Regions from separate parts of the Martelella sp. FLE1502 genome, predicted to be linked through region 2. Evidence: predicted binding sites of a transcription regulator. Region 2 holds the regulator's gene; the other holds the start of a gene.

Region 1 (15,926 bases), on a different contig from region 2:
CGCTTCCATCGCCCTCGCCTCCCTTTGCTGCCTTTTCAGCGGGTGCCCCTCCGTCAGAGGCCGGTTTCTGTTTTCCGGCCTCGCCAGCATCGCCGCTATCGCCCTTTCGGCTATCGTCCTTCTTAGGCTGCTCACGGGGCTTTTCCTCCGCCTTCTTCAGAGCTCGCATCGCCGCATCGTGACTGCGGTTCTGAGTTTGCAGGATTTGCTGCATCTGCCGCATCATGGCGCGCTGATTGGCATTCGCGCGTTGCATGACCTCGGCGACCTCCGGCGAGACCACGCGCCGCTCGACGATCCGCGTGAAGCTTTCCGACGCCTTTGGCGGCTCAATGCGAACCCCGGCGTTCGTTTCGATAAACGCCTCACCATCCGGCGCTATCGCCATAGCAAACGGAGCGTGAAGCCGGATTTCATCCAGCCCTTCCACACGGGCGAGGAAATAGCCCTCGCCCCCATAGCTGCCGTCCGGCTTGACCAGCCAATAATAAAGGCCCACCGCCTTCGGCGCGTTGACACGAAGCGTCACGCGCCCCGACGCGGATCGCGGCACAAGCAGGTGCTGGCCTTTCTTCCAGTGTCCCCAGTCGGTCAATTGTCCAAGGTTTTGCATATCAGGCTTCCTGTTCGATCTGATCTTCGCGCCCGGGAATGCGCTCGTTGATTTTCTCGTAATCGTCCGCGCCCTCGATGAGCTCGCGACCGAATACGGTGTTGCCGGAAATAGCGAGTTCGAGCATCCCGGACGCTTCGAACGGCTCACGATTGGAATAGGCGAAAACGCCCTTGTCGATTTCCGAGCAAAGATACCAATCCTCGCCAAGGGCCGGATCGGCGGGGCTGGTGTCCCATATGCGGGCCCGGTCTTCATCGAACGACGTTTGAGGGACCGACTGGAAAAAGCCCGTCCCGATACGCGGGCCCTCGATACGCCATTTGTGATTAAGAGGCGTATAGCCGAACAGGCCGTCGGGATCGGTATGCGCGGTATCGATTTCCCAGTTCTTGACGAGATCGACTTTCTGCTCGTCGCCGTCGTCGCGGATGAACTGGGGATACTGATCGACGTCCGTGACCGTCAAAAACGGATCGGCCTGCCGCTCGAAAATCTGTTCAGGCTGAATTTCGGCCACGAACATAAGCACCCCACCGGGATTTACCCGAGGCGTTGCAATCTGCATTGAAAGCATGGCGGCACCGGAGACCGCCGCCTGATCGAGGTTCACGGCGTCCGTCGCGAAGCGCTTCGAGAACCCGAACCCGGCAAGCCTAGACCCGAGTTCAATGGGCTGCTCGAACATCTGATCCGGCATGCGAATACCGTCCATGAGCTTCGCAATGATCGCATCATCATCGAGGCCGGAATACCGCTTCCGCAACTGGGCAAAAAGCCGCATCTTTTTCGCCCGGTCGATAGACGCCAGCGAGAATTGCATTTCCGCGCCGTCCATCTTGGCGAACACCATCGGAAAGCCGTTCTCATCCGCACGGATGTCGAACGACCGATCCAACAAACTGTCATCGGTCGTAAAGAACTTATCCCAGTGCTCTATAGAGCCGTCCGACTGCCGCCAGTTGAAGGACGGATTAGCATCAATCGGGAAATCGCCGACGCCGCTTTCCTGATAGGGTCCGATGCCGACGACCGGAACAGCGTCCGCATTCAGCACATCGATACCAACAACGCCTTCCATCGCTGCCTCATCGAACGAGGGAACGATATTGCGATGGCGACCGCGTTCGCGGATCGCCTTCGCGAGCGAGGGATCAAGTCGGTCCCGCTCAGGAAGATCGAGCGAGACGTTTTTGTTGCGATAGTTGATGATGGCGTTATAGGCCTCGATATACATGCTCGAAACGTCCTGATCGGACGCCGCATGCAGGCCCAGAGCATCCATAACGGGCCAATCGCCCTCAACTCCGCGCGCCATAGTTTCGATGAAGGGGATAACGTCCGCCCCTTCCCTCACCGGCTTTTTCGAGTAGCTCGCCTCGAATTCATCGCGTCCGGCGAAGCGCTCGAATGCGAGCCACGGGACGAGATAGGCTGTCACCCGGAGCATCACCGGGTTCAGCAGGACTTCCGCCGTTTCGTCCATCTCGATTGAGACGTTGAGCCGCCCGGCCGTAACGGCGTCCTCACGATGGAGGCCCGCCGCTGCAATCGGCACGACATAGCCGGGGTCCATGCGAAGCAGGATCGGATTGCGATGCGGCCGCATCGTGCGCGGCACATTCAAGGCCGTCGTAGACTGCCTTTGCATGCGCATGTGCTGTTGAACTGCATTTCGATTTTTCATCGTATTTTGCTCCTCTTAGCTTTGATGAAACTACGGAGCTTCGCCGCGCGCCGGGCACAACCGGCACACTTGCGGACGCGTTTAAGCGCACGGCGAAGCTTATTCTTCGCCATGGCTTACCAGCCACCACCACCGCCACCGCTAACGCCAGCGGGACCAGGTGTCTTTGTTGCAGGGAGACCTAGCGGTCGTCCGTTACTGTCCAAGTATTGATGGGCATTGGTGTTCCGGTCGCCCAATTTACCAAGATAATGGTCGGCCCAATAACCAGCGGTGCCAATGAGATCAAAAGCGCCGCTACCAAGACCCAATACAGAAGACGCGATTTCGCCATACGCCTGTTCCCAGTTCTCCATGTCGCCGAACACCTGATACCGCCGCAGCCAGCTAGGCGCGGGGTTGGTAATAGTCGGCGTTTGGGGCTCATAGCCCCAGTCGGTCAGCCCATCCGACCCGTAGGAGTTACGATTACCAGTTCCCCACGTGGTGGACAAGTTGCCACCGGTGACAACGTTGGGAGAGGCAAAGCGCGTTACTCCCGTTCGCTGATTGCGCTGGATTTCCGACACGAGCAGCGCATTTTCAAGCTGCCGCCGTTCTTCGGCTTGCGCCATCACGGTGGGATTGTAACTCTGCGCGAAATTCGCGACGGCACCGCCCATGCCAGAGACGAACCCGCCGAGCCACTGACGGTTAGCGGTATCGTTCTCCCACTCGACCTGTCGAACGTTGTTCTGCCAGTTGTACTCGGCGCGCGCGTTCTCGTTTTCGGTATTGTAGGCATTAACGAGGTTCTGATTGGACCAATTATAACGGTCCATCTCGCCCTGCACGTACCAGTCATAGGTATCGCGCACATGCTGCGTATCCTGTGCATGCTGCGTCAGCGCGCCATTAAGGCGCGTTTCCCAATCGACATATTCCGGATTGGTCGCGAGAAACGGCGCGTTGGTGTACTGGTACCCCGCCGCTCCACCAGCGCGAAGAACGGTAAGCGGATTAAATCCCGCCGCCTCGCTCTCAGCGACAAGGCGCTTAAGGTCAATCGCCGAATACTGATTGACTGTCTTAATGACCGTAGGGTCAGGCGCGGCCCCGACCCCATCGATATAACCGGATATCGACGGCCCCTTAAACGGAGCCGCCAATGTCGGAGGTGCCGGAAGCACCAACGGCGAAGCCTTCGCAGGCGGCGGCGGCGTCGGCTGCTTCTTCGGCTTAGATATAAGCCCGCCGATAAGAGAGGCACCCAGACCGAGGAGCGCGCCAAACATTAGCGCCCTCCCCGGTTCATCCACGCCGAGACGGCAAAATCAACGCCGACCAATGCCAGCGCGACCAGCGACGTCTGGACGGTAACGGCGTCCTGATGCTCCATACCATTGGCAACAAGCCACGTCGCAGCGGCTGTTCCCAACCTGCTTACTGCGGGTTGCAATATCTGCTTGATTAAGGTATCCATGTCCTACCCCCTTTCAGAGCGAAAAGCGTAGGACCATCAGGCGGTTAGCATAATCCACATTATGTGATCTTTGTTGTAGTGAGGCCGCCCTGCGCTGTTCTCTGCGGGACACCTAGAAACAATCTGCAAAACAGAACTGCGTATACTCATGCTTGATCTCGATTCGCTCGGGACGCGGATCGTCGTCCTCGGCCCCTCCAATGCGGGTAAATCGACCCTGGCCGTCGCCTTGTCCAGAAAGCTGGATGTCGCGGCGATCCATCTTGATCAGTTCCAGCATCTGCCCAACACCGACTGGAAGCCGCGTCCCGAGGCCGAGTTCGCGAGACTGCACGATGACGCCATCATGGGCGAGCGCTGGGTCATGGATGGCAATTACAGCCGACTGATGCCGCAGCGCCTTGCCCGCGCGACCGGCGCGATCCTCATCACATCCAGCCGCTGGCGCCGGCTGGCGCGCTATATCAGACGAACAACGGTCAATCGCGCGGAACGCGCCGGCCACCTGGAAGGCGCGCAGGACAGCATAAAATGGGAGATGATCGACTGGATCCTGTTCAAGACCCGAAACAGCGCGACCAAATACGCCGAGGCCTTACGCCGCTCCGGCCTGCCGACGGTCGAATGCCACAGCGCGAAGGCGCTTGACGAGCTTTACCGGCGCTGGGAGTTGCCGCCGGTCAGATAGCGGCGACATCGCCCCTCGCCCAGCCTTCCTGGGTTTCCGCCACGAAATCGTCGTAGCGACCCTCGGCGATCGCCTTGCGAATGCCCTGCATGAGCATCTGGTAATAATGCAGGTTGTTCCAGGTCAGCAGCATGCCGCCCAGCGACTCGTTGGACCGCACCAGATGGTGCAGATAGGCCCTTGAGTAGTCGCGGGCCGCCGGGCAGTCGCTTTCCTCGTCCAGCGGGCGTAGGTCCTCGGCATGGCGGGCGTTCCTAAGGTTGGCCTTGCCGCGCCGTGTGAAGGCGAGGCCGTGGCGCCCTGCCCTTGTCGGCATCACGCAGTCGAACATGTCGATGCCGCGCGCCACCGATTTGAGGATATCGTCCGGCGTGCCCACGCCCATCAGATAGCGCGGCTTCTCAGTCGGCAGTTCGGGCAGCGTCGTCTCCAGCATCGCCAGCATCACCTCCTGTGGCTCGCCGACGGCAAGCCCGCCGACGGCATAGCCCTTGAGGTCGAGACCGGCGAGACCGCGCGCGGAGCGAATGCGCAGATCCGGAATATCACCGCCCTGCACAATGCCGAACATCGCCTTGCCCGGCTGATCACCAAAGGCTTCCCGGCAGCGCTCTGCCCAGGCAAGCGACATCTCGGTGGATTTCTCGATTTCGGCGCGCTCTGCGGGTAGCCGGACGCATTCATCGAGCTGCATCTGGATATCGGAGCCCAGCAGCCCCTGGATTTCGATCGAGCGTTCCGGGCTCATGTGATGGACGCTGCCGTCGATATGCGATTTGAACGCCACGCCCTTCTTCTCGTCGATCTCCCTGAGCGCTGCCAGCGACATCACCTGAAACCCGCCGGAATCCGTCAGGATCGGGTGCGGCCAGCGGATCAGCGAATGCAGGCCGCCAAGCCTTGCCACGCGTTCCGCGCCCGGGCGCAGCATCAGGTGGTAGGTGTTGCCGAGGATGATGTCGGCGCCGAGGTCGCGCACCTGGTCGAGATACATCGCCTTGACCGTGCCGGCGGTTCCAACGGGCATGAAGGCCGGCGTGCGGATCTCGCCGCGCGGCATGGTGATCGCGCCAAGCCGGGCATTGCCGTCGGTGGCCTTCAGGGTGAAACGGAAATCGTCGCTCATCTATCTTTCCTGAACAGCAGGCTGGAATCGCCGTAGGAATAAAAACGGTAGCCGGTTTCGATCGCATGGGCATATGCCGCGCGCATGGTCTCCAGACCGGAAAAGGCCGAAACCAGCATGAACAGCGTCGATTTCGGGAGGTGAAAATTGGTCATTAGCATGTCGACCGCGCGGAACCGATAGCCGGGGGTGATGAAGATGCCGGTCTCGCCCTCCCACGGCGCCATCTCGCCGTTTTCGCCAGCCGCGCTTTCGAGCAGTCGGAGCGAGGTGGTGCCGACGGAGACGATCCGCCCGCCCCGCGCCTTGACCGCGTTCAGCGCCGCCGCGGTTTCCGCCGAGACGATACCGCGTTCGAAATGCATCACGTGGTCGTCGGTGTCATCAGCCTTGACCGGCAGGAAGGTGCCGGCGCCGACATGGAGCGTGACGAAATGCTGCTCGATGCCGGCCTCTTCCAGCGCCTTCATAAGGCGCGGCGTGAAGTGCAGGCCGGCCGTGGGCGCGGCCACAGCGCCGTTTTCTCGGGCATAGATGGTCTGGTAGTCGTCGCGATCCTTGCCGTCCTCGGCGCGTTTGGAGGCAATATAGGGCGGCAACGGCACGTGGCCGACGCGCATCATTGCCTCGTCTAGAGCGCCGCCGCGCGCGTCGAAACTCAGCACGACCTCGCCGCCGTCGCGCTTTTCCTCCACCGTCGCCGAAAGCGTCGTCGCGCCATCGGCGGAAACGAAACACAGCTCATCGCCCGGCTTGATCCGCTTGCCCGGCCGGGCGAAGGCGTGCCAGACATTGTCTGCCTTCCTCAGATGCAGCGTCGCCGAAACCGGCACCTCTTCACCGCCCTCGCGCAGCCGAACGCCCTCAAGCTGGGCCGGGATCACTTTCGTGTCGTTGAACACCAGCGCATCGCCGGGCCGCAGAAAGGATGGCAGTTCGGAGACGACATGATCGGCGAGCCCCTCGCCCGGCCGCACCACCAGAAGCCGCGCGCTGTCGCGCGGGCTTGCGGGCCGCAAGGCGATATTTTCGTCCGGCAGGTCGAAATCGAAGAGGTCTACGCGCATTGTATCAGGACATTTCTCAAATTCGAAAACCCGCCGGCCTTGGCCGTACGGGTTTGTTGCTTAACGGCGTTGCGCCCAATAATCTCCCCCCTTGAGGGGGAGATGTCGCGAAAGCGACAGAGAGGGGTAAAGGGCGTAAGCCCTAAAAGCCGCAAACACTGTGCTCTCGGAGAGGTTTCACCCCTCTCTGCCCCTGCCGGGGCATCTCCCCCTCAAGGGGGGAGATTGAAGGGCGTTCCCCTTCGCCCTCAAACGTCCGCGGCGACCTTCATCGTGATGATGTGGTCGGGGTTGCGGACCGGCTCGCCCTTTTCGAACTTGTCGACGGCGTCCATGCCTTCGATCACCTGTCCCCACACCGAATACTGCTTGTCGAGCCAGGGGGCATCGGTGAAGCAGATGAAGAACTGCGAGTTGGCGGAGTTCGGGTTCTGCGAACGGGCCATGGAGCAGGTGCCGCGCACATGGCGGGTGGCGGAGAATTCGGCCGGAAGATCCGGCTTGTCGGAACCGCCCGTGCCGGCGCGGCCGGGGTTGAACGTGTCCGAGGTCTTCTTGCCGTGCTGGACGTCGCCGCCCTGGGCCATGAAATCGGCGATCACGCGGTGGAAGACGACGCCGTCATAGGCGCCCTCGCGCACCAGTTCGCGGATGCGATCGACATGTTTGGGGGCGACGTTCGGAAACGCTTCGATCACGACCTTGCCCTTGGTCGTTTCCATGATGAAGGTGTTTTCCGGGTCCTTGATTTCGGCCATCATTTTCTCCTGTGGCGGTTTGCCCGCCCCGCCGGTCCGGGAAGGCGGGCGCAATACTTATTGTCCGACGGTGACGTCCAGGATCCGGTCCGGATCGCTGACCTTGCCGTTCTGGGCCTGATCGCCCTTCTTGATCTTGTCGACATTGTCCATGCCGTCGACCACTTCGCCGATCACGGTGTACTGGCCGTTCAGGAACGGACCGTCTTCGAGCATGACGAAGAACTGCGAATTGGCCGAGTTCGGGTCCTGCGCGCGGGCCATGCCGACGACGCCGCGCTTGAACGGCACGTCGGAGAATTCGGCCGGCAGGTCCGGCATATCAGAACCGCCCATGCCGGCGCGGTTGAGGTCGTAGCCGTCCTCGGTATCGCCGAACTGAACGTCGCCGGTCTGCGCCATGAAGCCGTCGATCACGCGGTGGAACACCACGTTGTCATAGGCGCCGCTTTCGGCAAGCTCCTTGACGCGCGCGGCATTCTGCGGCGCCAGATCTTCGAAAAGCTCGATGGTGAAAGGGCCTTCGGTGGTGTTGAAGGTCAGCGTGTCGGCAGCCATGGCCGCACCCGCGAATGTCGAAATCAGCGTTGCCGCTGCCAGTCCCGCAATCATCTTGCGCATGTCGTTCTCCTTGAAAAAGGTTTCCTCATCGGGCTACCGCGAGTGCTTTGCTCTCAATGCCGCCGCCACATAATCCGGCACGAAGCGCGCCACATCGCCGCCCATGGCCGCGACCTGCCGCACCAATGTGGCCGATATCGGACGCGAGGCCGGTTTTGCCGGGACAAATACGGTCTGGATATCCGGCGCCATCTCGCCGTTCATGCCGGCCATCTGCATCTCGTAGTCGAAGTCCGTGCCATCGCGCAGTCCGCGAATGATCAGGCTGGCGCCTGCCTCGCGCGCGGCATCCACGGCAAGGCCGCTGAAAGCGATTACCTCGATGTCCCCTGCCCGCTCCGGCAGGTTTTCAGCCACGCCGCGCTTCAGAAAGTCGGCCCGCTCCTCGAAGGTGAACAATGGCGTCTTGCCGGCATTCACGCCGATGCCGATCACGAGCTTTTCCGCGACGTTCAGCGCCTGTAGCACGACGTCGAGATGCCCGTTGGTCATCGGGTCGAATGAGCCTGTGTAAAATGCCTTCGCCATATGCTTCGTCGCGTCCTCGGCCCCGTTTCCGGTCACGGCCTTTTGTCATGGAAAGTGCCGGGCTGCAAGCCGGTTCAGGCCGTAAACGAAGCGGTGAAACGAAGAAGCCGGGCGCGAGGCCCGGCTCCAGTCTTTATTCCCGTTTTTCGCCGATCAGGTCTCGTCGGTTCCGTCGTCAAGGGCGTCCGTCGCCTCGGCCGCGCCTTCGCTGCCGGCCTCGACATCGACACCGGCTTCGACAGCGTCCTCGATCACCTCATCGTCGTCCGGCTCGCTGATGACCTCGACCGAGACCACCTTCTCCTCGGCGCCGGTCTTGAACACGGTGACGCCCTTTGCGGTGCGGCTGGCGATGCGGATGTCGTAGACCGGCACCCGGATCAGCTGCCCGGCATTGGTGACCAGCATGATCTGGTCGCCGTCGAGAACCGGGAAGGCGGCAATCAGCTTGCCGATTTCGTCGGTCTTCGAGGTGTCGGTGGCGCGAATGCCCTTGCCGCCGCGTCCGGAGATGCGGAAGTCGTAGGACGACGACCGCTTGCCGAAACCCTTTTCGGTCACGGTCAGGATGAACTGCTCGCGGAACTTCAGCTCCTCGAAGCGGTCATCGCTGAGCACGCCCTCTTCCGCAACGTCCTCGCCGACAAGCGCGATATCCTCGCCCTCCCCGGTCTCGGTGCGGCGCTCGAGCGCTGCCCGCTTCAGATAGGCGGCGCGTTCCCACGGCTCGGCGTCAACATGGCTGACGATGGTCATCGAAATCACCTCGTCGCCCTCGGCAAGGCCGATGCCGCGCACGCCGATCGAGTTGCGGCCGGCGAAGACGCGGATGGCGGGAACCGGGAAGCGGATCGCCTGGCCCATGGCGGTCGTCAGCAGCACGTCGTCATCCGGCGTACAGGTCCAGACCGACAGGATGCGATCGTTCTCGTCGTCGAGCTTCATCGCGATCTTGCCGTTGCGGTTCACCTGCACGAAGTCCGAGAGCTTGTTGCGGCGCACGGTTCCGCGGGTGGTGGCGAACATCACGTCGAGTTCGGACCAGCTTTCCTCGTCCTCCGGCAGCGCCAGGATCGAGGTGATCGCCTCGCCCTGCTGCAAAGGCAGCATGTTGATCAGCGCCTTGCCGCGCGATTGCGGCGTGCCGATCGGGAGCCGCCAGACCTTTTCCTTGTAGACGATGCCGCGGGAGGAGAAGAACAGCACCGGCGTATGCGTGTTGGCCACGAACAGCCGGGTGACGAAATCCTCGTCGCGGATCGACATGCCCGAGCGGCCCTTGCCGCCGCGCCGCTGGGCCCGGTAGCTGGTGAGCGGCACGCGCTTGATATAGCCGTTGCGCGACACGGTGACGACCATGTCCTCGCGGGCGATCAGATCCTCGTCGTCCATGTCCGGACCGCCTTCGAGGATTTCGGTGCGCCGGGGCGTGCCGAACTCGTCGCGGACCGCGATCAGCTCTTCCTTGATGATCGCCTGGATCTTCATCCGCGATGACAGGATTTCGAGATAAGACTTTATTTCATCGCCGATTTTGTTCAACTCATCGCCGATCTCATCGCGACCGAGCGCGGTCAGACGCGACAGCCGCAGTTCGAGAATGGCGCGGGCCTGTTCCTCGGACAACTGATAGGTGCCGTCCTCGGAAATCTTGTGGCGCGGGTCGTCGATAAGGCGGATCAGCGCCTCGACATCCTGGGCCGGCCAGTGGCGCTCCATCAGCTGCTCGCGCGCCGTCTGCGGATCGGGCGCGCGGCGGATCAGGTTGATGATCTCGTCGATATTGGCAACGGCGATCGCGAGACCAACCAAGACATGGGCGCGCTCGCGGGCCTTCCTCAGCAGATATTTGGTCCGCCGGCTGACGACGCTTTCGCGGAAAGCGACGAAGGCCCGCAGGATATCGAGCAGGGTAAGCTGTTCCGGCTTGCCGCCATTGAGCGCCACCATGTTGCAGCCGAACGAGGTCTGCAGCGGGGTGTAACGATAAAGCTGGTTGAGGATGACCTCGGCATTGGCGTCGCGCTTGAGTTCGATGACGACGCGATAGCCTTCGCGGTCGCTTTCGTCGCGCAGATCGGAAATGCCCTCGATACGCTTGTCGCGCACCAGTTCGGCCATCTTCTCGATCATCGTCGCCTTGTTCACCTGATAGGGAATCTCGGTGATGATGATCTGCTCGCGGTCGCCGCGCATCGGTTCGATCGTGGCCCTGCCGCGCATGATCACCGAGCCGCGCCCGGTCTCATAGGCCGATTTGATGCCCGCGCGGCCAAGAATCTGCGCCCCGGTCGGGAAATCCGGCCCCGGAATAATCTGCATCAATTCCGGCAGTTCGATCGCGGGATTTTCCATCACCGCGATACAGCCGTCGATCACCTCGCCCAGATTGTGGGTCGGGATATTGGTGGCCATGCCGACGGCGATGCCGCCCGCGCCGTTGACCAGAAGATTCGGGAACTTCGCCGGCAGAACCGACGGCTCCGACAGCGTGCCGTCATAGTTCTCGCGGAAATCGACGGTCTCCTTGTCGAGATCATCGAGCAGCGTATGGGCGACCTTCTGCAGCCGGCACTCGGTATAGCGTTCGGCCGCTGGCGGGTCGCCGTCGACGGAGCCGAAATTGCCCTGCCCGTCGATCAGCGGCAGGCGCAGCGACCAGTCCTGCGCCATGCGCGCGAGCGCGTCATAGATCGCGGCGTTGCCGTGGGGGTGGTATTTACCCATGACATCGCCGGTGACGCGGGCGCATTTGACGTATTTCTTGTTCCAGTCCACGCCCATTTCGGACATGCCGTAGAGAATGCGCCTGTGCACCGGCTTCAGGCCGTCACGAACATCCGGCAGCGCGCGGCTGACGATCACGCTCATGGCGTAATCGAGATAGGAACGCTGCATTTCCTCCATGATGGAGATGGGCTCGATGCCCGGCGGCAGGCCGCCGCCCGAAGGTGTCGTTTGATCAGTCAATGTGAATCACGATCTCAAGCTAGAATCATCTGGTTTTTTATAGCCGAATCCGATGGCTGACGCCAATTGCGCAAGCCTCCTGACAGTGGACAGACGGCGGATTCCAAGTTTTTATTCGTGTCAGGTGGTGATCTTGTGGCAAGCTGGCAAGAGCACTGCGAATGCCACCTGCGGTTTGCCGCGGCGGCGTGGCCCATGAAGAAGAAAAAACAGGCGGAAACGGGCGGATGAACGAACTGGCAACGCTGATAAACGGCTTCACCACCTTGATGGTGACCATGGATCCGCCCGGCATGGTTCCGATCTTCCTGGCGCTGACCGTGGGCATGACTCAGGCGCAGCGCCGCAAGGTGGCGATCCGGGGCAGCCTGATTTCGTTCTTTCTTCTCCTGGCCTTTGCCCTGCTGGGCGATGACATCCTCAGCGCGCTCGGTATTTCCATGAGCGCGTTCCGTATCGCCGGGGGCATTCTTCTGTTCTGGATCGGCGTGGAAATGATCTTCGAAAAACGCGTCGAAAGAAAGGAGAAGACCACGGAAACCGCCATCACGAAGGATGGCCTGGCCAATCTCGCCGCCTTCCCGCTGGCCATGCCGCTGATCGCAGGCCCCGGCGCGATCTCCGCGACGATCCTGCTCGGCTCCAAGATGGAAACGGTGCTGGACAAGTTGGCGCTCGTTCTGGTGATCTTCGTCGCATCGCTGGTCGTGCTGCTGGCAATGCTCGCCGCCGGCCTGATCGACCGGCTTCTCGGCGAAACCGGTCGTAACATTCTCACCCGCATTCTCGGCATGATGCTGACGGCGCTGGCCGTGCAGTTCGTGATCGACGGCGTTACGACCGTGATGCACGCTCCGCCGCCCGCCGTCGCCGGGTGAAATCTATGCTCTGCCGCCGATGGCGGAAAACGGCCTCACCGCCCTCAAGAAGGGGATGCGCGGTTGATCAGAACGGAATGTCGTCGTCGAGATCCTGCGAGAAGCCGCCGCCGCTGCGACCGCCGCCGCCGGAAGACGGCTGCGAGCCGTAATCGTCATAGCCACCGCCGCCCTGGCTTCCGCCAAAGTTACCGCCCTGCCCGCCGCCGCCGCCTTCGCCGCGGCCGTCAAGCATGGTCAGCGTGGCGTTGAACCCCTGCAGCACAACCTCGGTCGAATAGCGCTCCTGGCCACCCTGGTCGGTCCATTTGCGGGTCTGCAACTGACCTTCGATATAGACCTTCGAGCCCTTGCGCAGATATTGTTCGGCGATCTTGCAGAGACCTTCCGAGAAAATCACCACGCGGTGCCATTCCGTGCGCTCCTTGCGCTCGCCGGAATTGCGGTCGCGCCAGCTTTCCGATGTGGCCACCCGCAGGTTGGCGATCGGCCGGCCATCCTGTGTACGCCGGATTTCCGGGTCCGCTCCGAGATTGCCGACGAGGATGACCTTGTTTACACTACCTGCCATGACTACCACCTGTATAACCGCGTTGCGGCGCTTTAGAGAATTTTCGGCAGCATAGACGATCTCTCCAAAAGCGATCAACCGATACGGGACAATCCACAATTAAAAATGTTCTTTATTTGTTCTATCGCTCTGCTATGATCGAGTCAAGCGATTCAACGTTGGACATTCAAGCTGTCTGTTTTGCTGCACCTCGACAGAGCCGCGGCGCGAACTACATAGGAAGCAAATTCCCTTCTCGAGAAGCCTGATCCCATGAGCGAACTGAAGAATATCTCCATCCGCGGTGCGCGCCAGCATAATCTCAAAGGCATTGACGTGGACCTGCCGCGCAACAGCCTGATCGTAATGACCGGGCTTTCGGGCTCGGGCAAATCCTCGCTGGCCTTCGATACGATCTATGCGGAGGGTCAGCGGCGCTATGTCGAGAGCCTTTCGGCCTATGCGCGCCAGTTCCTGGAGATGATGGAGAAGCCGGATGTCGACCGGATCGAGGGCCTGTCGCCCGCGATCTCGATCGAGCAGAAGACCACCTCGAAGAACCCGCGTTCCACCGTCGGCACGGTGACCGAGATCTACGACTATATGCGGCTTCTGTTCGCGCGCACCGGCGTGCCCTATTCGCCCGTGACCGGACTGCCGATCGAAAGCCAGACCGTGACGCAGATGGTCGACCGCATTCTGGCGTTTCCGGAGCGCACGCGGCTTTACATTCTCGCCCCGCTGGTGACCGGCCGCAAGGGCGAGTTCCGCAAGGAACTGGCGGAGCTGATGAAAAAGGGCTTCCAGCGCGTCAAGATCGACGGTGAATTCTACGAGATTGCCGAAGCGCCGAAGCTCGACAAGAAATACAAGCATGATATCGACGTGGTGGTCGACCGCGTTGCCGTGCGCGACGATCTGGCGACCCGGCTTGCCGACAGCCTGGAAACCTGCCTCGAGATCGCCGACGGGCTGGCGGTCGCCGAATTCGCCGACAAGCCGCTGCCGGAAAACGAGACGGCGGCCGGCGGCGCCAAGAACAAATCTCTCAACGAAACCCATGAGCGCGTTGTTTTTTCTGAGAAATTCGCTTGTCCGGTTTCGGGATTCACAATTCCGGAGATCGAGCCGCGGCTGTTCTCCTTCAACAATCCCGTCGGCGCCTGCCCGACCTGCGACGGTCTCGGCTTCCAGCAGAAGATCGATGAAGGTCTCGTCGTTCCCGACCGGGCGAAAAAACTGTCGGACGGCGCGATCGCGCCGTGGGCGAAATCCTCGTCGCCCTATTACAAGCAGACTCTGGAGGCGCTTGGCCGGCATTTCGGCTTCAAGATGACCGATCGCTGGGACAAGCTGCCGGAAAAGGCCACCAACGCGATCCTCAACGGGACCGATGACAAGATCGAGTTCCAGTATGCCGATGGCGCGCGCAGCTACAAGACGACCAAGAGCTTCGAGGGCATCATTCCCAATCTCGAGCGGCGCTGGAAGGAAACCGATTCCGCCTGGGCGCGCGAGGAGATGGAGCGCTATATGTCGGCCGCCCCCTGCCCGGCCTGCAACGGCTACCGACTGAAGCCCGAGGCGCTCGCCGTCAAGATCGACAAGCGCCATATCGGCGAGGTCAGCCAGCTTTCGATCCGCGCGGCGCGCGACTGGTTCGAGGACCTGCCGAAGCATTTTTCGCAGAAACAGAACGATATCGCGGTGCGCATCCTCAAGGAAATCAACGAGCGGCTGCGGTTCCTGAACGATGTCGGGCTGGAATATCTCACGCTGTCGCGCAATTCCGGCTCGCTTTCGGGCGGCGAGAGCCAGCGCATCCGGCTTGCCTCGCAGATCGGCTCGGGGCTCACCGGCGTGCTCTACGTGCTCGACGAGCCCTCGATCGGCCTGCATCAGCGCGACAATACGCGGCTGCTCGATACGCTGAAACATCTGCGCGATATCGGCAACACCGTCATCGTCGTCGAGCATGACGAGGACGCGATCCTGACCGCCGATTATGTGCTCGATATCGGCCCCGCCGCCGGCATTCACGGCGGCGAGGTGGTGGCCGAGGGCACGCCTCAAGCGATCATGGCCAATCCGAAATCGCTGACCGGGCAGTATCTGAGCGGCGCGCGCGCCGTTGCCGTGCCCGCCGAGCGCCGGAAGCAGAAGAAGGGCAAGGCGCTCAAGGTCGTCGGCGCGCGCGGCAACAATCTGAAGGATATCACCGCCTCGATCCCGCTCGGCCTGTTCACCGCCGTCACCGGCGTTTCCGGCGGCGGCAAATCCACCTTCCTGATCGAGACGCTCTACAAGGCGGCCGCGCGCCGCATCATGGGCGCGCGCGAAAACCCGGCGCCGCATGACCGTATCGAGGGTCTGGAATTCGTCGACAAGGTCATCGACATCGACCAGTCGCCGATCGGCCGCACGCCGCGCTCGAACCCCGCCACCTATATCGGCGCCTTTACGCCGATCCGCGAATGGTTCGCCGGCCTGCCGGAAGCCAAGGCGCGCGGCTACCAGCCGGGCCGGTTCTCGTTCAACGTCAAGGGCGGGCGCTGCGAGGCCTGCCAGGGTGACGGCCTGATCAAGATCGAGATGCACTTCCTGCCGGATGTCTACGTCACCTGTGACGTCTGCCACGGCCAGCGCTACAATCGCGAAACGCTGGAGGTTCAGTTCAAGGGCAAATCGATCGCCGATATCCTGGAGTTGACTGTGGAGGAAGGCGTCCAGTTCTTCTCTGCCGTGCCCTCGGTGCGCGACAAGCTGCAGACGCTTCAGGATGTCGGCCTCGGCTATATCAAGGTCGGCCAGCAGGCCAATACGCTTTCGGGCGGCGAGGCGCAGCGCGTCAAGCTCGCCAAGGAGCTGTCGCGTCGGTCCACCGGCAAGACGCTCTACATCCTCGACGAGCCGACCACCGGGCTTCATTTCCACGACGTCGCGAAGCTGCTGGAGGTGCTGCACCAGCTCGTCGAACA
Region 2 (15,926 bases):
TCGGCGTTACTCCCGGATTCTCTTGTTTTCGTGCACCGAGTTTCGCATGTGCGCTCCATCATCGGCAAGTATGCAAGCGACCAATTTCAGCTGATTTGCGGAAAGCGGCGGGTGTGGGTGGCGGTTTTGCCCGCGATTGGCTATGAAGGGTCAAGACCGGGCAAACCGGCGCGGTTTTCGGGAAGGAAGCGCAATGGACGAGAAATTCTACGCCGACGACACCCTCGGCGGAAGGCTGCTTGCCGCGCGCGAAGGCGCGGGATTGAGCCTCGATACCGCGGCCGCGCGGCTTGGCGTTGCGCCACTGACGCTCAGGAACTGGGAATGCGACCGCGCCGAGCCGACCGTCGAGCGCCTGGTGAAGATCGCCGCGATCCTCGGCGTGCGCCCCTTCTGGCTGATTTCCGGCGACTGGGAAGAAGATTGCGGCGAGGCCGGGATGAAACACACCGACATGGTGATGGGCATCAACCGCGTGGGAAAGACCGGCCGTCGCGACGGCGATGCCAAAGGCAGCGCATCGCGCGCGCGTCTTTCAGGCTTTGCGACCGGCAACAGGACGCTGCAATAGCGGGTCAGCTCTCGATTTCCGTTTCCCCGAATACATCCTCGAAGGCCTTGCGCAGGGCGATGTCGACATCGCCCATCGTCACCGGCAGGCCGAGATCCACGAGGCTGGTGACGCCATAGCCTGAAATGCCGCAGGGCACGATGCCGCCGAAATGATCGAGCTCCGGCTCGACATTAATCGACAGGCCGTGAAAGCTGACCCAGCGCCGGAGCCTGATCCCGATCGCGGCGATCTTGTCCTCGGCCATCGAGCCGTCCGGTAGCGGCGGACGCTCCGGTCGCCGGACCCAGACGCCGACCCGGTCCTCGCGCCGCTCGCCGCGCACATTCATCGAATCGAGCGTCTTGATGATGGTCTCCTCGATCGCGGCGACGAAGGCGCGCACATCGCGGCGCCGGCGCTTCAGGTCCAGCATCAGATAGGCGACCCGCTGACCGGGGCCGTGATAGGTATATTCGCCGCCGCGTCCTGTGTCATAGACCGGGAATCGGTCGGCGATCAGCAGGTCGGAAGCATTGGCGCTGGTGCCGGCGGTGTAGAGCGGCGGATGCTCGACCAGCCAGACGAGTTCGTTCGCCTCGCCGGACGCGATCAGGTCGACCTCGCGCTCCATTTCGGCAAGCGCCTCCGGGTATTCCGTCAGTCCCTCGCTCACCCGCCAGCGCACCGGCGGGCTGCCGGGCTCGGGCTGCATCAGGGTCTCGATGTCGCTTCTTTGCATATGCGGATCCTTCGGCCTTCTCCTTGCAGATTTGGGGCGGGACGGCAAGCGCCGCAAGGCCTGTCGCGGCGGGCAGAGAGCGCGGTTTCACACTTCGCGTGCAGAAATGAAAAAAAACGATCAATGGCGCTTGTGTGGCGAGTTTGCTTTTGCTACATGCTGCGGCGCCGGCACAAACCGGCATCTACCACGATGCGGTCGTGGCGGAATTGGTAGACGCGCAGCGTTGAGGTCGCTGTGGGGCAACCCGTGGAAGTTCGAGTCTTCTCGACCGCACCATTTTTAGAGTTAAACTCAGTAAAAGCAGTCGCTTATGATTTGCGCGGCATAAGCCGTGGCGCTGAGCGAGTCGAGCATGGTCACCCAGACTAGCCCTTGATTACCCTGACAACGCTTTTTCTGTTCGTTTGGCGGCGCGTTCCGGCCGTCGTCTCCCTACATGATGCGCTCAGATTGCTTCTTCCGAGGGCGGCCAGACGCTCTCTTTCCACGAAATGTCCGTTGCACGTGCCAGTCAACGCTCATCACGAAGGCGATGAAGCCCGTGTCATTGATCCAAGCCTGCGCTCTCAAGACTTATCGCCGTTCAAAGGAAAAGTAGCTCGAAGACAGCATTTGGCTGATCACAGCCTTATGCGCTATGATCTGGAGTGTTTCGATTTGGAACAGAGGACATACAGACCATCGACAACCCTTTTGGCACGAGGTTGTCACCCATGTCTCAGGGGCATTCTGTTGCCTATGTCTTCGGGCTGTAGAAGAGAAAATGGTGGGTGATGTAGGTCTCGAACCTACGACCCGCTGATTAAGAGTCAGCTGCTCTACCAACTGAGCTAATCACCCACGAGAACGGCGCGTTTGCGTCGTTGGAGGCGCATATAACGGGGATTCGGGGGCTTGTCCAGCACTGCAAGTGAAATTTTCGGCGTTTCGTGAGCAGCCAAGGACTTATCGGTGGGAAACGGTCGCTCGAGGCTGTCAGGGCGGCCCTACAGCAGCGTGCCGCGCGCTACCCGGACCGCCTGCCCGCCGATACGCGCGGCGGTGATTTCACCGGCCGCTCCGGTCTCCAGATTGAGACGGATATAGGACGGACGGCCCATTTCCACGCCCTGCTCGATGACGAAGGTGTGAGACCCTTCGCCCGGCGCGTCGAAATGCTGGATCGCGCCCGAAAAGGCCGCGGCGGCCGAACCGGTCGCCGGATCCTCCTCGATCGTTTCAGCGGCGAACATGCGAACGTGGAAATGCGCGTCATGGCGCACACCGCCTCTTGTGTAGGGATAGGCCCAGACCGGCAGGCCATCAACGAGCGGCGCGAAGGACAGCCACTGGCGCTGATCGAATTCGACCTTCTCCACCGCCGCAAGATTGCGCAGCGGGATCATGGCGAAGGGAACGCCGGCCGACCAGATTGTCGGCACGTGATTCTCAAAGCCAATTTCAGCCGGCGAGATACCGAGCGCGTCGGCAAGCTTTTCGCGCGCGATGACCTCGTCAGACCGGCGCGAGTGTTTCGGCAGATCGAACTCAGCGAAGCTCGCGGCCCCCGGCTTGAGCTTCACGGCGCAACGCACCGGCCCGATCTTTTCGGCCAGAACCGTGACCATATCGACATCCGCATCCTCGCCGTGCTGACGCTCGGCAAGCGCGATCGACGCGCCCACAGTCGGGTGGCCGGCGAACGGCAGTTCCCCGCCGGGCGTGAAAATGCGGGCCGCGGCCGAGTGCGAAACATGCTCCGGCGCGCTGAGGAAGATCGTCTCCGACAGGTTGAACTCGATGGCGATCGTCTGCATCTCGTCGTCGCTCAGCGCGTCGGCGCCGAAGACCACGGCAAGCGGATTGCCCTTGTAGCGCTCCGCCGTGAACACGTCATAGATCACATAATCCAGCATGGTGTCGTCATCTCCTCAGTCCGCCGTCGAAAAACAGTTCGAGCACTGGCAACATCGAATAGGCGTAGTCGCACGCGTCGCGGTTTTCACGCGTGATCGCCAGAACCGCGTCGATCTCCTGCTCGTCGTCGTGGCGCATATGCTCTCGCACATTGGCCATAAGATCATCGGCGTCAAGCGCGGCGTGGAAAAACCGGTAGAACATCACAGCCTGGCGGAAATGCGCGCAGTAATAGCCCGGCCGGGTTTCAAGCTCATCAAGCCGCAGCCCGGTTTCCTCAGCCGCCTCGCGCGCCATATTGGCATCGATATCGACGCGGCCGTCAACGATATCGGCGGGTTCGAGCGAGCCGGACGCGCAATAGACCTTGCCGGCATTGGCGGTGGTGGGACTCATGCGGATCGCGATGATCGCGCCATCGGCCGAGATGATCACCGGCATGGCGAAGGAATGGAAGGTCGGCGGGCGCGGCTCCTGCCGCCGCCACCACAGATGATAGGCGTAGGGAACGATCTGACCGGTGGCCGTCACCCCGCCATCTTCAAGGCGCACCTCGTTCAAGGTAATCAGCCGGCCATTGAACAGATGCGGATTGGCCGAAACCTCACGCTCCCAGTTTGCCTGCACCTGCCTGTCGAAACGGGAAATGCCGGCCGGATCGCCCGCCTCGACCCGGATATCGATCGATCGCACCGGAAAGGCGCGGCCCTCGGCCGGCCAGTTTTCGGGGATCAGGGAGTTGAAGGTCTGCATTCGGTTCCGGATCAGTATGCTGGCGCAGGCAGCGCGCAAATCAGTTTCATTCACGCAGGCAGGCTAAGACGCATCGACGCGATTTGGAAGCGCGTGTCGGGCGATTTTGGGACAAAGACGCGGCAGACGGGCTGACCGCAGCCGAGGCTCCAAAAAATGAAAAGCCCGGCGTCAAACAACGCCGGGCCCTTCCTAAGCCAGTCCCGAGACCGAGCCCTTATTCAGACTTCGGCAGCGAGCCTTCCACGCCCTCGACCAGAACGTTGAGGCCGAGCAGGGTGCCGTCATCGGCGACTTCGCCCTCTGCGAGGAACGGCGTGCCGTCCTGCAGGGTGACCGGGCCGGTGAACGGCTTCAGCTCGCCGGAAATGATCTTTGCTTCAGTCTCTTCGGCGAGTTTCTTCACGTCATCCGGCATGTTGGTGTAGGGTGCCATCGTCAGGATACCGTCCTTCAGGCCATCCCAGCTCTGCTCGGATTCCCAAGTGCCGTTCTGAACGGCCTCGACGCGCTTGATATAGTACGGTGCCCAGGTGTCCAGAATAGAGGTGAGCTGGGTTTCCGGGCCGGCCTCGATCATGTCGGAGGCCTGACCGAAGGCCTTGATGCCACGCTCGGCGGCGATCTGCATCGGCGCGGTGGTATCAGTGTGCTGGGCAAGAACGTCGACGCCCTGGTCGATCAGCGCCTTGGCGGCATCGGCCTCGCGGCCCGGGTCAAACCAGGTATTGGCCCAGACCACCTTGGTCTTGAAATCCGGATTGACCGACTGCGCGCCGAGCTGGAAGGCATCGATGCCCATGACGACTTCCGGGATCGGGAACGAGCCGATATAGCCGCCAATGCCCGATTCGGAGATCGAGCCGGCGATTACGCCCGAGATATAGCGGCCTTCATAGAAGCGCGAATTGTAGGTCGCGACATTGTCGGCGGTCTTGTATCCGGTGGCGTGCTCGAACTTCACATCCGGATATTTCGCGGCAACCTTCAGCGTCGGCTCCATGAAGCCGAAGGAGGTGGTGAAGACGATGGTGCAGCCGGACCGCGCCATGCGCTCGATCGCGCGTTCGGCATCCGGGCCTTCCGGCACGTTTTCGATATAGGCGGTTTCGATGTCGAGCGTATCCTCGAGCTCCTGCCGCGCGATGTCGTGGGCCTGGGTCCAGCCGCCATCGGTTGCCGAGCCGACATAGACGAAGCAGGCCTTGACGTCTTCCTGGGCGCTGGCGCCGGTTGCATAAAGCCCGGCGATGATCGCCGCCGAGGCGGCCAGTGCGAAGTTCAGCGTTTTCATCGTTCACCTCATTTGGTTTGAAGGGTTCAGTCTAGTCCGCCTAGCGATCCGGGACAAAGGATTTCCCGAGCGAAGCAGGCGTATTGATGAGCGTCATCCTGCGGTTCTGCGAGATGATGACGAGCACGAGGACGGTCACCACATAGGGCAGCGCCGAGAGGAACTGGGACGGGATGGCTATGCCGAAGGCCTGCGCATGAAGCTGGCCGATCGTGACCGCGCCGAAGAGATAACCGCCGACCAGCACGCCCCAGGGCCGCCAGGATGCGAACACGACCAGCGCCAGCGCGATCCAGCCGCGCCCGGCCGCCATGTTCTCCGACCATTGCGGTGTATAGACCAGCGAAAGCTGCGCGCCGGCAAGTCCGGCGCAGGCCCCGCCGAACATCACCGCGAGATAGCGGATGCCGATGACATTGATGCCGAGCGCATGGGCGGAGCCGTGATTGTCGCCGACCGAGCGCAACACCAGTCCGCGCCGGGTCCTGAACAGGAACCAGGAGACGCCGGCAACGATCGCGATCGAGAGATAGAAGAAGATATCCTGATCGAACAGCAGCGGTCCGATGACGGGGATGTCGGACAGGACCGGTATATCGAGCGAGGGCATCTTGACGCCCGGCTTGCCGACGAGGCCTTCGCCGATCATCGCCGAAAGCCCCTGCCCCAGTATTGTCAGCGCGAGACCTGTGGCCACCTGGTTGGCGACGAGCGTCAGCGTCAGGAAGCCGAAGAGCAGCGAAAACACAGCGCCCGTGATCAGTCCGGCCAGCATGCCGATCCAGGGCGAGCCGGTGGCATGCGCCGCGGTGAACGCGCCGACCGCGCCCATCACCATCATGCCCTCGACGCCGAGATTGAGCACGCCGGCACGCTCGCACACCAGTTCGCCGATCGCCGCCAGAACCAGCGGCGTCGAGGCCGTGATGATCGTGAGCAGAATGGCTTCGACAATCATGACGCTTTCTCCTCAACGGGCTGGCCGGGCGCCGCCTCGGACGATCTGCCGCCGAAAATCACCCGCACCTTGTACAATATCAGCGTGTCGCAGGAGAGCACGAAGAACAGCAGCATGCCCTGAAACACGCGCGTGACCTTGTCGGAGACGCCCATGGTAAACTGCACCCCTTCGCCGCCGATATAGGTCAGCGCCAGAACGAGGCCCGCGACAATCGCGCCGAGCGGATTGAGCCGGCCGAGAAAGGCGACGATGATCGCGGTGAAGCCGTAACCCGGCGAAATCTGCGGCTGGAGATAGCCGAGCGCGCCGGAAATCTCGCTGATGCCGGCAAGCCCCGCAAGTCCACCGGAGAGCAGGAAGCAGAACCACACCATGCGCCGCGAGGAAAAGCCCGCGAACCGCCCCGCGCGCTGCGACTGGCCGATGACGTTGACCTCGAAACCCTTCAGCGTGAAGCGCATCATGAACCACACTGCAAGCGCTGCCAAAATGGCCAGCGCGAAGCCGTAATGGGCGCGACCGGAAGCCACCATTTCCGGCAGCGTCGCCGCGTCGACGAAGTCACGGGTCTGCGGGAAGTTATAGCCCTCGGGATTGCGCCACGGCCCGCGCACCAGCCAGTCCAGGAAAAGCTGAGCGACGTAGACCAGCATCAGCGAGGTCAGGATTTCATTGGTGTTGAAATAGTTTTTCAGCAGTGCGGGAATGCCGGCATAGAGCGCGCCGCCGGCAATGCCCATCAGCAGCATGATCGGCAAAAGCAGCGGCGACGACCACTGATAGAAATAGACCGGCACGATCGAGCCGACGATCGCGCCGACGGTGAACTGACCTTCGGCGCCGATATTCCAGATATTGGAGCGGTAGCAGACCGACAGGCCGACCGCGATCATGATCAGCGGCGCTGCCTTGATCATCAGTTCATGCAGCGACCAGACATCGAACAACGGCCAGATGAAGAACTGGTAGAGCGCCTCCAGCGGGTCCTTGCCGAGCGCCAGAAACATGATCGCCCCAAAGACCACGGTCAGCGCGAAGGCGATGACCGGCGACAGCAGCGAAAACAGCCGCGAGGCGCCCGGACGTTTTTCGAGTTCAATGCGCATCGGCAGCCTCCTCGCCATGAACGCCGCCCATCAGCAGGCCGATCTTCTCCAGCGTCATCGTCTCCGACGGATAGCTGTCGGACAGCCGGCCCTCGGAAATCACGGCAATCCGGGTGGCGATCTCGAAAATCTCGTCAAGATCCTGCGAGATCACCAGAACGGCCGAACCGGCGCGGGCGAGATCGACCAGCGACTGGCGGATATGGGCGGCAGCGCCCGCATCCACGCCCCAGGTCGGCTGGTTGACGATGATGACCTTGGGCTTGCGGTCCAGCTCCCGGCCGACAATGAACTTCTGCAGATTGCCGCCGGAGAGCGAGCCGGCGGCCGGGTCCTCGCCGCTCTTGCGAACATCCATGACCTTGGAAATATCGCCGGTGCGCGCCCGCGCCACCGCACGGCGTATCATCTTCAGCGGACCGCCCGCCAGAAACGTGCCGGCTTCCGCCTCGTTGCGGGCTAGCACGAGATTTTCGGAAAGCGGCAGGCTGGTGACCGCGGCGTGGCCGTGGCGTTCTTCAGGGACGAACGCGGCCCCCAGCGCACGGCGAAAATTGATGCCTTTCGCGCCGACCGGCTTGCCGTCGATCAGAACGCTCTGGCCATCGGCGACCGGGTATTCGCCCGACAGCGCATCGAACAGTTCCGACTGACCGTTGCCGGCAACGCCCGCGATCGCCAGCAGCTCGCCGGCCTTGACCTCGAGATAGATATCCTTCAGCGCCGTCGCAAAAGGCGTGCGGGACGGCGCGTTCAGCCCCTTGGCCTCAAGTAGCACCCTGCCCGTGGTCATGGCCTCCGGCCGCTTGATCTCGGAAACGTCGCCGCCCACCATCATGCGCGCCAGCGAGGCCGCCGTCTCATCGCGCGGCGTGCAGGCCCCGGTCACCTTGCCGTGGCGCAGCACGGTGGCCTTGTCGCAGATCCGCTGTACTTCTTCCAGCCGGTGGGAGATGTAGAGCACGGAGCGGCCCTCGGCCCTCAGCTTGTTCAGCGTCTCGAACAGCCGGTCGGCCTCTTGCGGCGTCAGCACCGAGGTCGGCTCGTCCAGGATGATGAGGCTGGGGTTCTGCAGCAGCGCCCGCACGATCTCGATGCGCTGGCGCTCGCCGACCGACAGATCGGCCACATGGGCGCGCGGATCGAGCGGCAGGCCGTATTCCACCGAAAGCCGGCGCGATTCGTCGGAAATCTCGGCCAGCGAAATGCCGGGATCGAGCGACAGCGCGATGTTTTCCGCCACAGTCAGCGCCTCGAAAAGCGAGAAATGCTGGAAAACCATACCGATGCCGAGCTTGCGCGCATGGGCCGGCGCTTCGATGCGCACCGGCTCGCCTTGCCAGACGATCTGGCCCGCCGAAGGTTCCAGCACACCGAACAGCATTTTCACCAGAGTGGATTTGCCCGCGCCGTTTTCCCCAAGCAGGGCATGGATTTCACCCCTGGCGATTTCCAGATCGATCCCGTCGCAAGCGGCGAATGTGCCGAAATACTTCGTGAGACCGGAAACCGCCAGCAGCGGTTGACCCGCCGGTTTCTTTACTTCGTCCAAACCGCCCTCCGGCCGCCGGCACTGCACCCGGGCGCATGCGCCCTGCCCGCCATGGATTGACTAAAAATTAGGACTTCCCCTGCCCTGCGTATAAATGAAGCACAAACCCCGGTCGATGCGCAACGGTTTTGGCCGCTCCGCAAACAGATTCTTCGCTCAAAATTCGGCGCGCGTTTCCGCAGCCCGCGCGCCGAGCTTGGGCAGGAACTGCAGCACCGCACCGATAACGTAGAGATAGATGCCGCTGGCGACGAACAGCGCCTCGATCAGTTTCGGCGCGTCAAAGGAGGCAATCAGCGCATAGAACCCGGTCGCGCACCAGATGCCGAAGACGGCCAGATTGAGGGGGCGCAAGCGCTTGACGCGGACGGGATGCAGGAACTGCACGGGCGCGAAGGTGAGCGCGACCGACAGAAGCACGATCGCCATAGCGACCAGCGAGGAGGGCTGAATGACGAAGAACGAGAACACAACCATGTTCCAGACCACGGGAAAGCCCGAGAAGAAATTCTCGCCGGTCTTCATCCCGCTGTCGGCGTAATAAATCGCGCTGGAAACCACGATCAGCGCGGCGGCGACGAAGGACAGCGGCTCGCCGATCATATGCGACTGATAAAGCGCGAAGGCCGGAAGAAGCACATAGGTGACATAGTCGATGATGTTGTCGAGCATGACGCCGGACCAGCTCGGCAGCACTTCGCTGACCCTCAGCCGCCGGGCGATCGGCCCGTCAATGCCGTCGACGAGCAGCGCCAGCCCGAGCCACCAGAACATCGACACGAATCGCCCCTCGGCGGCGGCCACGACCCCGAGAAAGGCCAGGAACGAGCCCGAGGCCGTCAGGATATGGACGGAAAAAGCCCTGATTTCCGCATATGGCACTTTTCGCTGAGTGAACAATCCCATTCGATATCCGTTTGCTACGTCGTGCGTTGCCGGCCTTTTCCGCCGGACGATCCGGCATGCCTACCGAATTTCGGTCCAGAATGCACCAGATGGATGCGATGCGCGAAAAAAATCTTGGCTTTCCAGAATTTTTCGCAGCAGAAACAGCCTTGCCGCATTATATCGGTATCACAACAAATGACGAGGCTCGATTATGGCGGAGCATGAAATTGCAGTGATCGGCGGCGGACCCGCCGGAATGATTACGGCGCTGTCGCTGGCGCGTGGGGGACGCGACGTCGCCCTGGTGGCGCCCGCCCAAAGCAGCGGCGACCACCGCACCACCGCGCTCATGGACCACTCCATCGCCTTCATCAACCGGCTGGGCCTGTGGAAGGACATCAAGCCCGGCGCCGCCCCGCTCAAGACCATGCGGATCATCGATGGCACAGGCCGCCTGCTGCGCGCGCCGACCGTCAGCTTCCGCTCCGCCGAGATCGATCTGGAGGCCTTCGGCTACAATATTCCGAACACGGTGCTGGTCGAAAAGCTTTCGCAAGCCGTCGAGAACGAGGCCAACATCACCCAGTTCCGCGAGGCCGCAAGCGATATCGAAATCGGCAAGGACGCCGTCGCGATAACGCTCGCCTCCAGCGAAAGCCTCAACTCCGAGCTGGTTGTCGGCGCCGATGGCCGCAGGTCCAAGGTGCGCGAAAGCGCCGATATCGGCACCCGGCAATGGAGCTACAAGCAGTCCGCCGTCGTTCTGAATTTCGAACACGGCCTGCCGCACGGCGATATCTCGACCGAGTTCCACACCCGCAATGGTCCCTTCACCCAGGTTCCACTGCCGGAAGCCAACCGTTCCAGTCTCGTCTGGGTCATGGCGTCGGCCGATGCGGAGGCCATGGTTGACCGCCCGCCGGAGGAAATGGCCGCGGCGATCGAGGAGCGCATGCAGTTCCTGCTGGGGGCGGTGAAGATCGACGACCCGGTGCAGAAATGGCCGCTCTCCTCGCTGGTCTCGAACCGTTTCGGCAAGGGCCGGATGGCGCTTGTCGGCGAGGCCGCCCATGCCTTTCCGCCGATCGGCGCGCAGGGGCTGAACCTCAGCCTGCGCGACATCATGCGGCTTTCGCGCATGCTGGACGGCATTGACGGTTCGACCATCTCGTCACGCACCGGCGAGCGCTATGATTTCCTGCGCAAGTCCGATGTCTGGAGCCGGACGGCAAGCGTCGACCTTCTTAACCGTTCGCTGCTGGCCGATTTCCTGCCGGCGCAGCTTGCACGCTCGGCCGGGCTCTACGTGCTCTCCGCTGTGCCGCCGCTACGCCAGTTCGCCATGCGCGAGGGCGTGCAGCCGATGCGCGGCATCAAGGCGCTGTTTGCGGGATAACGTCAGGAAACCGGCATAAGTTATTGTTTTAGATGTCTTTAGACGCCGAATCTAGAACGGAATCGCATCGGCGCTGATCAGCGCCAGCAATACGCCGAGCGTCGCCACCGAAGCGATTGTCGAGATCAGGATCGTCGCCGAGGCCCGCTCATACCAGATGCCGTACTGGCGAGCGATGACGAAGACGTTGGTCGCCGTCGGAAGCGCGGCCATCAGCACCGCCGCCTTGACCCAGAGCGGGTCGAAGCCGCCATGGGCCATCATGAACAGATAGACCACCAGCGGGTGGAGGATCAGTTTTGCCGGCACGATATAGTTGATTTCCGCCGGCACCCGCCTGACCGGCCTCAGCGCCAGCGTGACGCCCATGGCAAACAGCGCGCAGGGCGCTGCCGCCTGGGCAAGGTAATCCACCAGCCGGTTGAAGGCCTGCGGCACGGCGAACCCGGATGCAGAGACAGCAAAGCCCAGGGCGGTCGCCACCAGAAACGGGTGAAGCAAAGCGCGCAACACGATATGGCGGATCAGCGAACGCCCTCCGCCGCCGCGGGCCGTCGCCATCACCGTCGGCGCAACGATGAAATGCAGCGCGTTTTCAAAGCAGATGATCAGCGCCACCGGAACGGCGGCCTCCTCCCCCAGCGCCAGCAGCGCAAGCCCCGGCCCCATATAGCCGATATTGCCATAGCTGCCGGCAAAGGCCTGGATGGTCGTTTCCCGCACCCCGTTCTTCTTCCACAGATAGCCGATGGCAAACAGCAACAGAAAAACGGAATAGGTCGCCGCAAGATCGATCGACACGAAATCGAGCCGCGTCAGTTGCTCGAACGGCGTGCGCGAGACCAGCTTGAAGAACAGCGCCGGAAGGGCGGCATAGATGATGAAGATATTGAGCCAGGCGGTGCCTTCTTCGGGATGGCGAAAGATTTTCGCCGCGCCGAAACCGATGACGATCAGCCCGAAAAACGGGAAAAGCAGCGCTAGAATATCGGCCATGGCTCCGGTCGCTTGGTGGCGGGCAGCTAGCCGATGCGCGAGAGCACCGGAAAGGTCTGCTGAAACCAGATCGCCATATCGGCAATGAAGCCGAAAAGAAAGGCGACGCCGGTGAGAATCAGCAACACGCCCATGATTTTCTCGACAGCGCCCAGATGTTTCCGAAACCGCGTCAGAAACCGCATGAAGGCGCCGGAGAAATAGGCCGCGATCCAGAATGGCACGGCAAGGCCCAGCGAATAGACGGCCAGCAGGATAGCGCCGTTCGAAACCGTCGCCTTGGTGGCGGCCACGGCGAGGATTGCGCCCAGAACCGGCCCGATGCACGGCGTCCAGCCAAAGGCGAAGGCGAGCCCCATGATATAGGCGCCCGTGACGCTTGCCGGCTTGCCGCCGCCGTGAAACCGCGCCTCGCGCGAGAGAATCGGAATCCGAAGCACGTCCAGGAAATGCAGCCCCATCAGGATGATGATCACGCCGCCGACCTTGCTCAGAATATCCATATACTGGCGCAGCAATTGCCCGATGGTGGACGCGCCCGCGCCGAGCGCCACGAAGATCGTCGCGAAGCCAAGCGTGAAGAAGAAGGCCGGCAGCAGCACCGCCCACTGGCTTGCCGGCTTGGCTTCGCCGCCACCTTTCAACTGGTCGACCGATATCCCCGCCATGTAGCAGAGATAGGGCGGCACCAGCGGCAGCACGCAGGGCGAGAGAAAGGACAGCGCGCCGGCCAGAAGCGCGCTCAGAAGGGAAATATCGCCGATCGACAAGAAACCTGCTCCAACACCTTGCAATTGCGGGCGCGGGCAATGCCCGAAACCCATGCTCGCGACAGCGTAAATGCCCGCGCAACACGTCCGCGGGTCTTAAACCAGATGACCGGTCAAATCCAATCACCTTTCCGCGCGCCGAAAACCGCCCTATTATCGCTTTCGCGGCGAGATTCCGGGTTGACCTTCATAAAGACCCTTTCTATGTTCCGCCCACTTTCAGCCGGGCATCCGGCTCGGGAGAGCGTAGCTCAGCCGGTAGAGCAACTGACTTTTAATCAGTAGGTCCAGGGTTCGAACCCCTGCGCTCTCACCATTTTGTTTTTCAGCCGGTTTTGATTTTCCTTCCCCGCTTCGTTAAAACGCGGCCAAGCGCCAGGCGTATCAATCTCGAGGGACCGCATGCCGCATATGTTCGTCAATCGACCGCGTCTTCATGACGTGATTGCCGATACGCCGGCTAAGCGAAAGAATTTCCGCTGGGAGACGATCAACGCGATCGCCTATCAGGCCGGCGGGCTGATCTTCATTTTCGGCAGCATCTGCTTCTTTCCGGCGCTTTCATCCTATGCCGATCTTGGCGCCTGGATATTCTTCTTCGGCTCGCTGATCTATCTGCTCGTGACTGGCCATGACCTGATCGAGGTCTTCGTCTACGCCAGGCAGCGCAAGGACCCGGAAACGCTGTGGGACAGGCTGGAAGCCTGGGCGGCCTGGACCTATGTCTTTGGAACCGCGCTGTTCGTGGTTGGCAGCGTTTTCTTTCTGTCGTCCGTCGACCTTCCCAAGGCCGGCGCGTGGTGTTTCATCATCGGCAGCGTCTTGTTCGTGGTCGGCGCGGTCATCAACGTCATCCAGATCGTCCAGGCCGACGATCTCGTCACCCTGCAGATGATGAACCTGACGGCCCTGACCTTCGTGGTCGGCTCGGCGCTCTTTGCCGTCGCCTCCATCCCCTATCTCTGGACGCTTGCCAGCGAGCGCGACGAAACCCTGCTGGACGGTTTCCTGGCGTGGCAATATCTGGTCGGCAGCGTCCTGTTCTTCATCGGCGGTCTGTTCAACTACCGCCGCGCCTATCGCGTGGTCGCCACCGCACTGGGAAAACCGACATCCTATGCGCTCCACCCGCTGAAGCCGCTGGCGCCCAGAAGGAAGAAACGCTGGGAAGAGTGAAACCGACCTCGCGGTTTGTCGATTCGTGTCCCGCCCCGCACCGGCGGCGCGAAACCCCTTGATTGCCGGGACTTCCCCGGGCTTGCGGAACACAGTGAGAACATGTATATTCGTTCTGGATTTGTTTCGAAGGGCCAGGGGCAGGAAATGCTGACACGCAAACAACAGGAATTGCTGTATTTCATTCATGAACGGATGAAAGAGACCGGCATTCCGCCGTCCTTCGATGAAATGAAGGAGGCGCTGGACCTCGCGTCGAAATCCGGCATACACCGGCTGATCACCGCGCTGGAGGAACGCGGCTTCATCCGCCGGCTTCCCAACCGCGCCCGGGCGCTCGAAATCCTGCGCATGCCGGACAGCGCGATCGGCCAGCAGCCGCGCCGGGGTTTCTCGCCAAGCGTGATCGAGGGCTCGCTCGGCAAGAAACAGGAAGAGCCGAAGGCGCCGGCCAGCGCCAATGACGGCGGCTCGGCGGGCATTCCAGTCATGGGCCGGATCGCCGCCGGTGTGCCGATCTCCGCAATCCAGGAAAACACCCATCAGATCACCGTGCCGGCTGAAATGCTGGGCGCGGGCGAACATTATGCGCTGGAGGTGCAGGGCGATTCGATGATCGAGGCCGGAATTTTCGACGGCGACACGGTGATCATCCGCAATATCGCCACCGCCTCGCCCGGCGATATCGTCGTGGCGCTCGTCAATGACGAGGAAGCGACCCTGAAGCGGTTCCGCCGCAAGGGCGCCTCGATCGCGCTGGAAGCGGCCAATCCGGCCTACGAGACCCGTATCTTTTCGGCAAACCAGGTCAAGGTGCAGGGCAAGCTGGTCGGCCTGATCCGCCGTTACCACTGAAGGTGAGCGTCTGCGGAACCGCGATCACCGGCAGATATTCGCCGGAGCGCCAGTCATAAAGCCGGTGCCTGTTCCACGGGCGGGTCAGTGCTCTGACCGATGTGCTGACTGAGATCGTCATCGGGCCGCAGGATGGTTTTACGAGCACTGGCGGGGGCGGTTGCGCTTTCGCATCCGCGATGCCTCCCGGCAACGGATTGGCGTTGCCTGCCTGCTGATCGGGTTCGCTGCCCCTGCCCGGCTCCGCGACCGAGCGCCGTATGTCGCCGTCGTCCATATTTCGACCAGCCGCCGGCGGGAGCGTGAATTGAAAGGCGCCGTGCTGGCGGCGCATTGCTGGCGTGACGAGGTATGCGCCGGAACGGCAGGTCTGGAATCCGGGGCGGTAACGGCTGACGACGATATCGGCATTGTCGCAGGCAAGGCCGGCAAAAGCCGGCCGGTCGACCGTCATGATTCTGAGGCCCATCAAGGTCGCATAGCACCATGCATCCTTCTTGCAGCGGAAGGTGCCGGGCGTCCGGGCGGATTCGGTGATCGTTTCGCTGAGCGCCCGCGCGGCGCTCGCCATATCCGTTGCTTCGAGCCGCGCGAAACGATCTTCCTCATTCAGCACCAGCGCGCTTTCCTCCACAGGCGGCAGCGTCTCCGCGAGTGTGAGTGCCGTTTCCCATTGCTCGAACACGAAGGATGGCGGCCGCTTCGTGGTGAGAGCCGCGACATTACCGGTGACGATCGCCACGAGATCGCCATCGCCAGCCACCAGGATTTGCGGCGGCGGAGGCTCGCGCGGCCATGAGATCAGCGCGAAGGAAACCGCTATCGGGATCACACCGAGGAGACGCAGACGCGTGCGCAACAACACGAGCGGCAGGAAGCCGGCGAGAAACAGCAGCAGAACCCCCTCCGGCGCGCGGCCTGTGGTAAACGCGCCGCCAAGGCTATCGACCCAAGTCGCCGCCTGCATCACCCAATCAAGCCCCCAGCC

Evidence for each region. Region 2 encodes LexA, which represses DNA repair genes until DNA is damaged. Its sites were predicted from a motif close to TGTTCNNNNTGTGTTCNG; they were not measured.
Region 1: uvrA (excinuclease ABC subunit UvrA) is a predicted target of LexA. The motif match lies at 13,076-13,093, and genes of this name have one in related genera.

The regions. Positions count from the first base shown of each region.
Region 1 is NZ_JBAKFQ010000004.1:251,728-267,653, reverse strand. It holds gene V6767_RS05925 (hypothetical protein) at 1-613, opposite strand, end outside; gene V6767_RS05930 (M15 family metallopeptidase) at 1-9, opposite strand, end outside; gene V6767_RS05920 (hypothetical protein) at 615-2,099, opposite strand; gene V6767_RS05915 (hypothetical protein) at 2,417-3,574, opposite strand; gene V6767_RS05910 (hypothetical protein) at 3,574-3,762, opposite strand; gene V6767_RS05905 (AAA family ATPase) at 3,911-4,450, shown strand; gene tgt (tRNA guanosine(34) transglycosylase Tgt) at 4,443-5,576, opposite strand; gene queA (tRNA preQ1(34) S-adenosylmethionine ribosyltransferase-isomerase QueA) at 5,573-6,643, opposite strand; gene V6767_RS05890 (peptidylprolyl isomerase) at 6,892-7,401, opposite strand; gene V6767_RS05885 (peptidylprolyl isomerase) at 7,459-8,022, opposite strand; gene coaD (pantetheine-phosphate adenylyltransferase) at 8,056-8,550, opposite strand; gene gyrA (DNA gyrase subunit A) at 8,704-11,520, opposite strand; gene V6767_RS05870 (MarC family protein) at 11,748-12,398, shown strand; gene V6767_RS05865 (single-stranded DNA-binding protein) at 12,466-12,969, opposite strand; gene uvrA (excinuclease ABC subunit UvrA) at 13,222-15,926, shown strand, end outside.
Region 2 is NZ_JBAKFQ010000014.1:85,565-101,490, reverse strand. It holds gene V6767_RS13630 (S-(hydroxymethyl)glutathione dehydrogenase/class III alcohol dehydrogenase) at 1-1, opposite strand, end outside; gene V6767_RS13625 (helix-turn-helix domain-containing protein) at 194-571, shown strand; gene lipB (lipoyl(octanoyl) transferase LipB) at 576-1,292, opposite strand; tRNA gene V6767_RS13615 (tRNA-Leu) at 1,487-1,571, shown strand; tRNA gene V6767_RS13610 (tRNA-Lys) at 2,060-2,135, opposite strand; gene V6767_RS13605 (PhzF family phenazine biosynthesis protein) at 2,282-3,190, opposite strand; gene V6767_RS13600 (NUDIX hydrolase) at 3,198-3,944, opposite strand; gene V6767_RS13595 (BMP family ABC transporter substrate-binding protein) at 4,162-5,238, opposite strand; gene V6767_RS13590 (ABC transporter permease) at 5,279-6,196, opposite strand; gene V6767_RS13585 (ABC transporter permease) at 6,193-7,305, opposite strand; gene V6767_RS13580 (ABC transporter ATP-binding protein) at 7,295-8,857, opposite strand; gene pcsA (phosphatidylcholine synthase) at 9,014-9,763, opposite strand; gene V6767_RS13570 (UbiH/UbiF family hydroxylase) at 9,957-11,141, shown strand; gene V6767_RS13565 (AEC family transporter) at 11,193-12,137, opposite strand; gene V6767_RS13560 (cytochrome c biogenesis CcdA family protein) at 12,164-12,907, opposite strand; tRNA gene V6767_RS13555 (tRNA-Lys) at 13,148-13,223, shown strand; gene V6767_RS13550 (YrhK family protein) at 13,310-14,083, shown strand; gene lexA (transcriptional repressor LexA) at 14,231-14,938, shown strand; gene V6767_RS13540 (ComEC/Rec2 family competence protein) at 14,892-15,926, opposite strand, start outside.